Regions from separate parts of the Paenibacillus sp. JZ16 genome, predicted to be linked through region 1. Evidence: riboswitches for the same ligand, from Rfam matches in the RefSeq annotation. Region 1 holds a riboswitch; the other holds the start of a gene.
What was found. A riboswitch is a leader RNA that binds a small molecule or an ion and turns the genes downstream of it on or off. The one in region 1 is predicted to bind ZMP and ZTP.
Positions count from the first base shown of each region.

Region 2: another riboswitch for ZMP and ZTP. It lies ahead of purT (phosphoribosylglycinamide formyltransferase 2); the one in region 1 lies ahead of rpiB (ribose 5-phosphate isomerase B).

Region 1 covers NZ_CP017659.1:3,837,838-3,843,217, forward strand. The annotation lists gene glyA (serine hydroxymethyltransferase) at 151-1,401, opposite strand; gene BJP58_RS17555 (TIGR01440 family protein) at 1,492-2,076, opposite strand; gene rpiB (ribose 5-phosphate isomerase B) at 2,158-2,622, opposite strand; ZMP/ZTP riboswitch at 2,737-2,818, opposite strand; gene BJP58_RS17565 (low molecular weight protein arginine phosphatase) at 2,910-3,497, opposite strand; gene BJP58_RS17570 (manganese efflux pump MntP) at 3,551-4,114, opposite strand; gene BJP58_RS17575 (L-threonylcarbamoyladenylate synthase) at 4,197-5,342, opposite strand.
Region 2 covers NZ_CP017659.1:1,406,445-1,411,824, forward strand. The annotation lists gene BJP58_RS06130 (MATE family efflux transporter) at 1-142, opposite strand, end outside; gene purT (phosphoribosylglycinamide formyltransferase 2) at 464-1,624, opposite strand; ZMP/ZTP riboswitch at 1,709-1,789, opposite strand; gene BJP58_RS06140 (PAS domain-containing sensor histidine kinase) at 2,043-3,485, shown strand; gene BJP58_RS06145 (YdcF family protein) at 3,496-4,128, opposite strand; gene BJP58_RS06150 (diguanylate cyclase domain-containing protein) at 4,296-5,380, opposite strand, start outside.

The DNA of each region.
Region 1 (5,380 bases):
TCGCCTATATTGATGCTAACCGCGAAAGGACCTGACTGGGAAAATGAGAGCATAGCAATCTGGCCAGAATGTTCATAGCTCCTAAAAGGACCCCACCTGCATCAGGCGGGGTCCTTATATCATAGGCTTCTTACGCGAAGGAAACTGTGATTAATATTTCATTTCAGCATAGAGAGGATATTGATCGGTAAGCTCAGCCACCAAACGGCCTGCTTTTTCGAGCGTTGCCTCGTCTTTCGGCTGCTTCAATGTCATGGCGATAATTTTCGCGATGTTCACCATCGCTTGCTCATCCATACCGCGGGAAGTAACCGCAGGGGTACCAATACGGATACCGCTCGTTACGAACGGGCTGGTCGGATCAAACGGGATGGCATTCTTGTTCACGGTAATCCCGATCGAGTCCAAAACCTTCTCCGCGTCTTTGCCGGTGATGTCCAGATTACGAGTATCCACTAGCATCAGGTGGTTATCGGTTCCGCCGGAAACGATGTTCAGGCCTTCCTCGATCAGGGTATCGGCCAGCACTTTCGCGTTCTTCACGACATTCTCTGCATACGTCTTGAAAGACGGATCCAAGGCTTCGCCAAGCGCAACGGCTTTGGAAGCAATCACATGCATGAGCGGGCCGCCTTGGGAGCCGGGGAATACCGCTTTATCGATCGCTTGCGCCCAAGCCTTTTTGCACAGAATCATACCGCCGCGAGGTCCGCGAAGCGTCTTATGCGTCGTGGTCGTTACAAAATGGGCATGCGGAACCGGATTCGGATGAAGACCTGCCGCAACGAGTCCTGCAATATGAGCCATATCGACCATGAACAACGCGCCTACGTCATTGGCGATGGCAGCCAGCTTTTCAAAATCAATAATGCGAGGATAGGCACTTGCACCCGCCACGATCAGACGAGGGCGATGCTTGAATGCCGCTTTGCGGACTTCGTCGTAATCGATAAGGAACGTGTCTTCTTGCACGCCGTAGGCAACGAAATTGTACAGAAGGCCGGAAGCGTTAACCGGGCTTCCGTGAGTCAAATGGCCGCCATGGGCCAGGTTCATGCCGAGCACGGTATCTCCAGGCTTCAAGGCCGCCAAATATACCGCCATGTTCGCTTGGGCACCGGAGTGCGGCTGAACGTTGGCATGCTCGGCTCCGAACAATTCTTTGGCGCGGTCACGGGCGATATCTTCCACGATATCCACACGCTCACAGCCACCGTAATAGCGTTTGCCAGGGTAGCCTTCCGCATATTTATTCGTCAGCACCGTCCCCATTGCTTCCATAACCGCTTCGCTGACAATATTCTCAGAAGCAATCAGCTCAATGTTGCTGCGTTGACGCTTCAGCTCCAAATCCATCGCTTCCAATACAGCCGGGTCACTCTTCCGCAAATGTTCCATCATGTTCATATCCTCCCATAATCCATCGTTATTTTTTCTTGCAAACTTAAAACTACAAGTTGTCATCATTGAAAAAGCGAGTTCTCATTCGAATCAATCGCACAGCGTGGAATCATCCCTCTGCTCGAGTCGGTACACCGCACGTTCTCCGCCGATCAGCTTGGGGCGGGTATAAGCCGCAGTTACGCGCGCCTCCCCGATATAACGCTCGGTCGGCCGGAATGGAACCGCCACTCTCCGCAAATGCATGCCGATCAGCGTCTCGCCGATATCGACACCCGCATGGGCTTCAATCGATTCCGCAAGGCAGGGCTCCTTCATGCTGCGGTAAACTGCAGAAGCCATCGACCCGCCCGCACCCGGAATGGGAACTGCCGCCACTTCCGTCAAGCCCAGCCGCTCGAGCAGCTCGCGTTCCATGACAAGCGCACGGTTCAGATGCTCACAGCATTGATAGGCCACCGCGAAACCGAATTCCGCTTGAACCGCGGCAATGCCCTGGAGAAGCTGCTGCGCCGTTTCAAGAGCGCCGCCCGTACCGATTCGGCGTCCAACCACTTCACTGGTGCTGGCTCCGATGACCAGCACTTTACCCGGGCCTAAATCGGCCGCTTCGGCCAGTTCGCGGACAATACGCGCTGTCTGTTCGTTCAAGGAAACCTTGGAGATATCCGTCATGTCACAGTCCTCCCGATGATTTTTTCACAGAAGATGCTTCAATCCCATATCACGATAGCCGCAGCTGCATTACGCGTTCACTTATCGCGATTCATTCTTCAGGTAACGCTCCTCGATGGCCTTGATCTTGTTCACGCGGCCGACATGGCGCTCGCCATGACTGAAATCCGTCGTCAGCCATGCGCTGACGATTTCGGCAGCAAGTCCGGGACCGACGACACGCTCACCCAGCGCAATCACGTTGCTGTCGTTATGCTCGCGCGTCGCTTTAGCTGAGAACACATCATGTGTCAGCGCGCAGCGAATGCCCGGCACCTTGTTGGCCGCAATGCTCATGCCGATCCCCGTACCGCAGATCAGAATGCCGCGGTCCGCTTCACCCGAGACGACCTTCTCGCACACCGGAAGGGCATAATCGGGATAATCCACGGAGTCGGAACAGCCGCAGCCCAGATCCTCTACCTCGTGTCCAAGACCCCGAATGACTCCCACGATTTCCTCTTTCAGACGAATGCCGGCATGATCCGTACCCAATGCAATTTTCATCTATGAAAAACCCCCTCGTATGTTCGCTTTTGCGTTTTAGCTTGTTTCATTATAACCCAAATCGGGCGCAAAAGACGAAAAAAGAGCAGTCGGCGCACGTATTGTGCTCCAAATGCTCTTTGCCCAGGCGACCGGCCGTATATTCCGATGCTCCATCGTGGTTTCATCCACTTCGTCGCCAGTTACACCGGATCATTTGTTTTTCACCTTCATCTTAAAGCAATACCATGCGAAAGGCAAGTGGCTTTTTAGCCCAATGGCAGGCTTTATATCTCTAAAAGCTAGACTTAGTTATGCCGATCCGCTTCCAGCTTGTCCAAAAGACGGAACAACGCCGTCCGTATCTCTGCGGCCGTGGCTTCATATTCCTCCCGCGAGCCTCCGAAAGGATCGGAGATATCGAAGCTCGGGATGCGCTGACGCAGCTCGATCAGACGCTCCCGGTCACGGTCGCTGACATCGTGGCCCAGAGATCTGGCCAGCTCAAGCGCTGCATACAGACTATCCTGCTCCCGCAGATCGTCCAGCACCCGGCGGTCATCCTCAACAAACTCTTTCAGCGTGTGCATCTTGTCTGCGGCGTGCGGGAACTGCCTTATAGCATACTGCTTATGCGACTGGGTCAGCGTCAGAATCAGATCCGCCCATTCCACCAGGTTCGCGGTCAACGGCTTGGACACCAAGCGTTCCTGGATATCCTGGTCTCGCAGGATGGATTCCGCATGATGGGACACCGGCATTCCGTCCACGGCCGAGACGCCGGCGGACTTCGTTTCCAGCGGAATGCCCCGTTGTTTGGCAAGCTTTCTCAGCATGCCTTCCGCCATTGGACTGCGGCAGGTATTTCCCGTGCAGACAAACAGTATATTTTTCACGGTCCGTTCCTCCCGTTCGTAGGTTCTTTGGGGCTATTGTAACAAATATTGCGTCAAAAAATAAACATGGTGCCAAAGATAACCAAAATCAGTCCGCCCAGCATTTCACCGTACTCCCCCAGCTTATTGCTTACCTGACGGCCAAGCAGCAAACCGAGAATGGACAGCAAACCGCCCACGACCCCGAAGGAAATTACGATTAACAGCACATCATCCACAAACATTCCGAGCGAAACGCCTACCGAGAAGGAGTCGATGCTGACGCTAAGCGAAAACAGCAGCATGCCTAAAAATGCGGTAGGATGTATTCGCTGCCCTTCTCCGCCCCGCAGGGCGTTATACATCATATGCCCGCCCAATAAAAGCAGCAGCCCGCCGGCAGCAAGCCCTGTGACGTGGCCCAGTAACATGCCAACGTAGCGGCCGGCAAATAAGCCCAGCAGCGGCATCAACATGTGAAACAACGCGATCATGAAGCTGATGCCCAGCATATGGCCTAAGCGCATACCGCCTCTCATTCCAACTCCGATTCCAAGCGAAAATGCGTCTAGCCCGAGTGCAACCGCCATCAGCAGAATCGCCGCAAGCTGTCCCGATTGGACAGACTCCTCCAGCATGCCCATTCCCCCAAGTCCCATGGTCTTGTACACCATATGCGGACAAGGGGTAAATGATGCCAACAGCGTTCATGCGGCTGCTTTAATTCACGTCGATGATGTGGTGTCCCGCGGCCTTCAGCAGCCGGTTCATGACGGCTGCTCCGAGGCCCTGCTCCGGGCACGCTTCGGCCAGGATGAAGGTTGCGCCTTCGTCATCGAACCGGCGCAGGCCGGCGTACAGCCGGCGGGCCGCTTCCTCCGGCGCGGCCAGGCTGCCGAGCGAGACGGCAACGTCCGCGCGGTAGTGACCGATGTGCTCGTCGAACGACAGCACGCCGGTCACCTCCCCGCGCCGGGCAGCCGCCTCAAGCTCGGCCGCGATGCGTGCCGAAACGGCGTCGGCACGCGGGCCCTGCACCACGCACATCGCACCCTTCGGTGCGTAGTGCGTGTACTTCATGCCCGGCGAGCGCGGCGCCGGGCTCTCCGCCTCCCCGGCGGCGCGATGCAGCGCCGGGTCCATGCGCACGCTTGCCGCAACGGCGGCAAGCTGCTCGGCCGTGACGCCGCCCGGGCGGAGCACCGTGACGGCGCCGTCTTCGCCGACTTGCACCACCGTCGACTCGACGCCCACCCCGGCAGGGCCGCCGTCGAGGACGCCGTCGATCGCCCCGGCCAAATCCTCCAGGACATGGCTGGCCAGCGTCGGGCTTGGCCGACCGGAACGGTTCGCGCTCGGCGCAGCCAGCGGACGCCCGGCCGCGCTGATCAAGGCCAGCGCCACGTTGTGATCCGGCATCCGCACGGCAACGGTATCGAGCCCCGCCGTCACACGAGGGGATACGGCACCCGGTTTAACGGGCAGCACCAGCGATAGCGGCCCAGGCCAGAACCTTGCCATCAAGGCCCTTTCCGTCTCATTCACATAACGGACCAAACCGTCAAGCTGAGTAAGCTCCGAAATATGCACGATCAATGGATTGTCCGACGGCCGGCCCTTCGCGGCAAACACACTCTCGACCGCTTCCGTATTACCGGCGTCTGCGCCAAGCCCGTAGACCGTTTCCGTCGGAAAGGCCACCGTTCCGCCCCGCTCGAGCACCTGCCCCGCTTCCTGCAGCGCCAGCTTCGCCTCCTTCTCCAAACTCAAGCTCTCCCTGGACAGCGAGTTCGATACATGCCACACCTGGGTTGAATTTGCAGCAGCCTGGCGGAAGCCGTTATCCCGCTGCTGGCTAGGTTCCATGCCATTCCCGTTCTGTTCCATTCCTATCCCAAACTTTC
Region 2 (5,380 bases), 2.4 Mb from region 1:
CAAGTGCGTTCACACCAATGGTGCGCCCAACGATCAGGGTATCCGCCATATTATAAAATTGTTGAAAAATATTTCCGATTAAAAGCGGGATCGTAAACATGATGATCAGCTTGATCGGACTTCCTTGCGTCATGTCTCTCATGTAGATTCTCCTATGCCGTCACTAAACGTTCCTCTATATATTTATTAGATAATATAACGCTATAAAGCCTATAGAGCAGCGCCTTGAAAACATTATAATGGGTGAGGGTCGTTTGTATTCTTGTGTATCTTATCATGAAAGAACATAAATTTCTGCATATTTATCATCAAAACGACTAACAAAACTAAGTCACTATGGTCAGAACGGTTCATACCGGATTTTGATCCGCGAAATCATTTCAATGAAAAAAAGATCAACCGGTAAATCGGTTGACCTTTTTTCAGAAGATTATGGATGCACCACCCTAAGAATCGGTAATGATTAGGCTTCCTCAATAGCAAGCTCATCCAAAGCCTGCTTCGCACGCGAACGCGCTTCCTCTAATGTGCCGGCGGTTGACAACGCAACTGCGACCCGTCTTCCAACCTTGGTCACCGGTTTCCCAAAAATGCGCAGCTGCGTATTCGGAACAGCCAGTGCTTGCTCGGCACCGGTAATTGTGTAGTCCTCCAGCTCTCGCGCAGCTTTCAGCGGACGACTGGCTCCCGGCGTTATCAATTCGATCTCCGGGATTGGAAAACCAAGAATGGCACGGACGTGAAGCGCGAATTCAGATAAATTTTGCGTCACCAGCGTAACCAAGCCGGTATCATGCGGTCGCGGAGACACCTCGCTAAAATACACTTTATCCGCAGCAAGGAACAATTCAACACCAAACAATCCATATCCGCCAAGCTCGTCGGTAATCGTCCTTGCAATATATTTAGCTTCCTCCATTTGCTCATCGGACATGTTGTGCGGCTGCCAGGATTCGATATAGTCCCCGCTCTCCTGAATATGACCGATTGGCGCACAGAAGCTTGTTCCATTGACGGAGCGAACGGTCAAAAGCGTGATCTCTGACTGGAACGTAATGAATTCCTCAATGATCACTCTGCCGTTCTGCACGCGGCCGCCTTCCATCGCCATGTTCCAGCAGGACTCGATATCCCCTTCGCAGCGGCATACACTCTGGCCTTTGCCTGAGGAACTCATCAGCGGTTTTATCACGCACGGAAAGCCCATATCCAGGACAGCCTGTTTAAATTCCTCATAAGTATCGGCAAATCGATAGCCTGCAGTAGGCAGTCCCAACTCCTCGGAAGCCAACCGGCGAATCCCTTCACGATCCATCGTAAGCTTCGCAGCTCTGGCAGTAGGAATAACCCGGTACCCCTCTTCCTCCAGTCTAACCAGCTCCGAAGTAGCGAGCGCCTCGATTTCGGGTACGATCAGGTCCGGCTTCTCCAGCTCGATGATTGCGCGTAATTTCTCCCCATCCAGCATATCGAGGACATGGCTGTGATCGGCAACATGCATGGCAGGAGCGTCAGCATAACGATCGACCGCTACGGTTTCAACACCCAGTCTCTGGGCCTCAATCACGACTTCTTTTCCGAGTTCTCCCGAACCTAGCAGCAGTATTTTCTTCGTTTTTAACATCGTTGTTTTATCCCCTTTTCGTAGTTTCAGAGACTTATAAAAAAAGCAGAAAATAATAAAGAGGTAAGGGAAATAAGCTTCCCTTACCTCTGCCCAGGCGTACGGCCGTCGTCATCTATGTGCTCCCTCATGGTCCCCCATGCTACGCCAGTTACACATAAACCTATACATTGTTATTTAAATCATACTTAATCTTCCCGTTAATTGCAATATCACCGTAAGGCGACATTAGGATTTAGACTTCAGCATATCGATGGCATCCTTCAGCGATTGCGAAAGCCACTTCTTAGGGTGGATTTATCGCCAAAACGAGAAATTTCGTTATTGATCTATCGCTTTAAAGGATTGATGAATGATAGGGTCCAACATATAATATGGATAAATTCATTCCTGTCAGATATTTGAAAGGAGACTTGCTGTGCTGCCCTATTCCAACCCCAATCATGATTTTGCCTTTGAACAAGCCGTAATCGGAATGGCAATGATATCGCTTGATGGTTCGATTCTTAAGGTCAATTCGGCACTAAGTGATCTATTGGGATATTCACAGCAGGAGTTAACTGCCGGGGCGCCACAAGAAGATAGCAGCATCCGCGCCTTATTGAATCAAGTGGTTTGGAACGCAAGAGCCGCTCAAAATCAGCAGCAATCCATAACCCAGTTTGAATATGTTTACCATCATCCATCCGATCGTGAAGTATACCTCAGTGTACGTATCAGCGTTAAGGAGGAGCTGGCGCAGAATTTCCGTGGCTGCTTGGTACAGTTTGAAGATCGAACCTTGCTGAGACAACTTATGAAGCAGCTGGAGCTGAAGGAACAGAAGCTAAACGAGAAGGAAAATTCGTTTTTGCAGCTGTTGGAAGGACTCCCCTTATCCGTACTCATAACAAAAAAAGGCATTGTCCACTATGTTAATCCTGCCGCGCTCAGACTTGTTAATGCTGCGCATCCCCGTGACGTCCTCGGGATTTCAACCGACGTGGTAGTCGACGCATCGCACCATAACAAACTGATGAAACGCAGGGCAAAATATGCCGAGAGTGAAGAGATCGGAAGCGTCGATTATCGGATACGCTGTCTGGACGGGCAGGAGAAAATGGTCACGGGATTCACGTTGATCATAAATTATGAAGGCGAGAAAGCGGCCGTCGGGATCTTTAAAGACATCACAGAGCAGCAGATGGAAGAAGATCGCGTGATGCAATCCGAGAAGCTGACCACCGCCGGCCAGTTGGCCGCCGGCATTGCCCATGAAATTCGGAATCCCTTAACTTCGATTAACGGATTCGTAAAATTGCTGCGATCTGCGGAACGAAGCAACGAGCTCTATTTTGAAATCATTGAATCGGAGCTCAAACGCATCGAACTCATTGTCAATGAACTCCTGGTGCTCTCGAAACCGCAGAGCGTTCATGTCAGCGGACCCATCGACGTGTTTGCCATTATGGAACAGATCATTACCCTTATGAAGGTTCAAGCAGCCCTCAAAAATATCGAGATCATCCCTCATTATCCGATGGCACCGGTCTTCGTTCAGGGTGAAGTAAACCAGCTCAAGCAAGTGTTCATCAATCTGCTGAAAAATGCCATGGAAGCGATGAATCAAGGGGGAACCATTACCTTGGACATTTTGCACAACGCTCAAGAGGTTCGAATCATCGTGCAGGACGAAGGGATTGGCATGACGCAGGAACAAATCCAATCCCTGGGGCAGCCCTTTGTTACGACCAAAGACACCGGGACGGGACTCGGACTGATGATTACCAAGAACATTATTCATAATCATGGCGGTACGATGAATGTAGAGAGCATACCCAATCATGGGACAACCTTTACGATCCATTTACCGGCTTTATAACGCATACATATTATCGGAATGGTGAAGCCAGTTGATAACCGATGTAATAAAAGACTTCTCTGATTAGAAAAGGAACTTTGCTTCTCAGGCTCTGATACGCGCTCCGGGCTGCGGGCGAAGGATTGGCTTCCAATCCCATATCTTCCACCATCATCATCGCCCGCTTCATATGCAGCGGGTCACTTACAATGAGGTAAGAGGACAGTCCTGCTGAATCTCCTACCTTATTGGCAAAGTACAGATTCTGCTCCGTGATCGTCGAAGCCGTCTCGACAAGGATGTCACTCTCCGGAACACCATGCTCGATGGCATACTGCCTGGCAACTTCCGATTCGGCAAGTTCATCCTCCGAACTGCGTCCCCCTGTAAATATCAGCTTGTCTACGTACTGCCGGTCATACAGCCATAGCGCATGATCAATGCGTCCCTGAAAAACAGGCGATGGCTTCCCTTCCCATACAGCAGCCCCCAGCACGATGGCTGCATCAGACGGGATATTGGCTGTTCTTTGCGCATAATTCCAAATGGTGATGCCCACATACAGCGTATAAATTAACAGGATTCCAATGAATACCCCCAACACATAAATCACGGTACGCTTTCTTCTGCCCCGAGCTTCCCTTGCCGGCATATTTCGTGTCATGCTGCACCCCCAGCGCCCAAACTTAATCTACCCTTAGTGTCCATTCTATCATTTTCAGCAAAAAAAGCCTGCTGCTCCCTTATTGAGAGCGTCAGGCTTTCTTTGCTGTCAACTATCGTTTTTTTATTCTAGCACTACCGAGAGTAACACAAACTCGAATCTACCGTTTAATCCGCATCATATCCATACAGCGTGACTCTGTTCTTCCCTTTGCTCTTGGCAATATGCATCGCTTTCTCCGTCTCCGCGATCAAATCCGTGAACTTTAACATGGATGCTGGTGTAAGGCAGGCCGCCCCCACGCTAACGGTCATAAACCCATCCTCTGCCGAGCGATCCTTGGGAATGCTGAGTGCAAGCACGCCAAGGCGTATCTTCTCAGCCAATTCATAGGTACGTTCGGGGCTTTCGTTTTTCAGCTTCAGGATAAAGGTCCCGCCACCGTAGCGTGATATGGACGCTCCGTAGGGTTCGCCAATAATTTTCAGGGCATCGGCTATCCATTGCAAACATAAATCACCGCCATATAAACCATGAAGGGTATTATATACCCGGAAGTCGTCAATATCGACCATCATCAAGGCTAAAGGCAGCTTATTCTGAACACATTCCTCCCAGTCCATCGACAGTTCTTTTTCAAAAGTCAGCGGATTGGGCAGTTCGGTCAGCGGGTCTGTTGTCACATAATTTTGAAGCTGATCCAGCACATCGGAGTATACCCGATCCGGGCCATCTTCCGCCGTACCTTCTCTCAGAATCACCATAATGGAGGATTTACGCCCTTGATGAATAGCAGCCAGCATAAATTCAAGCTCGATCCCGTTGCCCTCCAGCGTAACAAACCTGCCGCTGCCGGATACTAACTGGGTTTGATTCTGCTCCATCCGTTTGATCTGCTCTCTCAGATCAAGTCGCGAATCTTCTCTAGCCAACTTATATATCTCAAGCTGCAGCAGCTCTTCGGGTTTCTTTGCACCGAACAGCGATTCGGCCTGCACATTGCAATACATAATGGTACCTGCCGTTGTCAGTGACAAGAAAGCGACAGGCGACAGGCCCATGAGCTGCAGGTACCGTTCTTCGTTCTCTCTGAAAATTCTCGCATTCTGTATGGCCTGTTCTTTTGCTTGCCTTAATTGATCATCCGTCTGCTTGCGAACGATCGACTTCAATTGCGGGAGAACGCTTAACTCCTGTGACTTCCAAGAATATGAGGTCCCCTCAACCACCTGTCTCCATTTTTCGAATGATT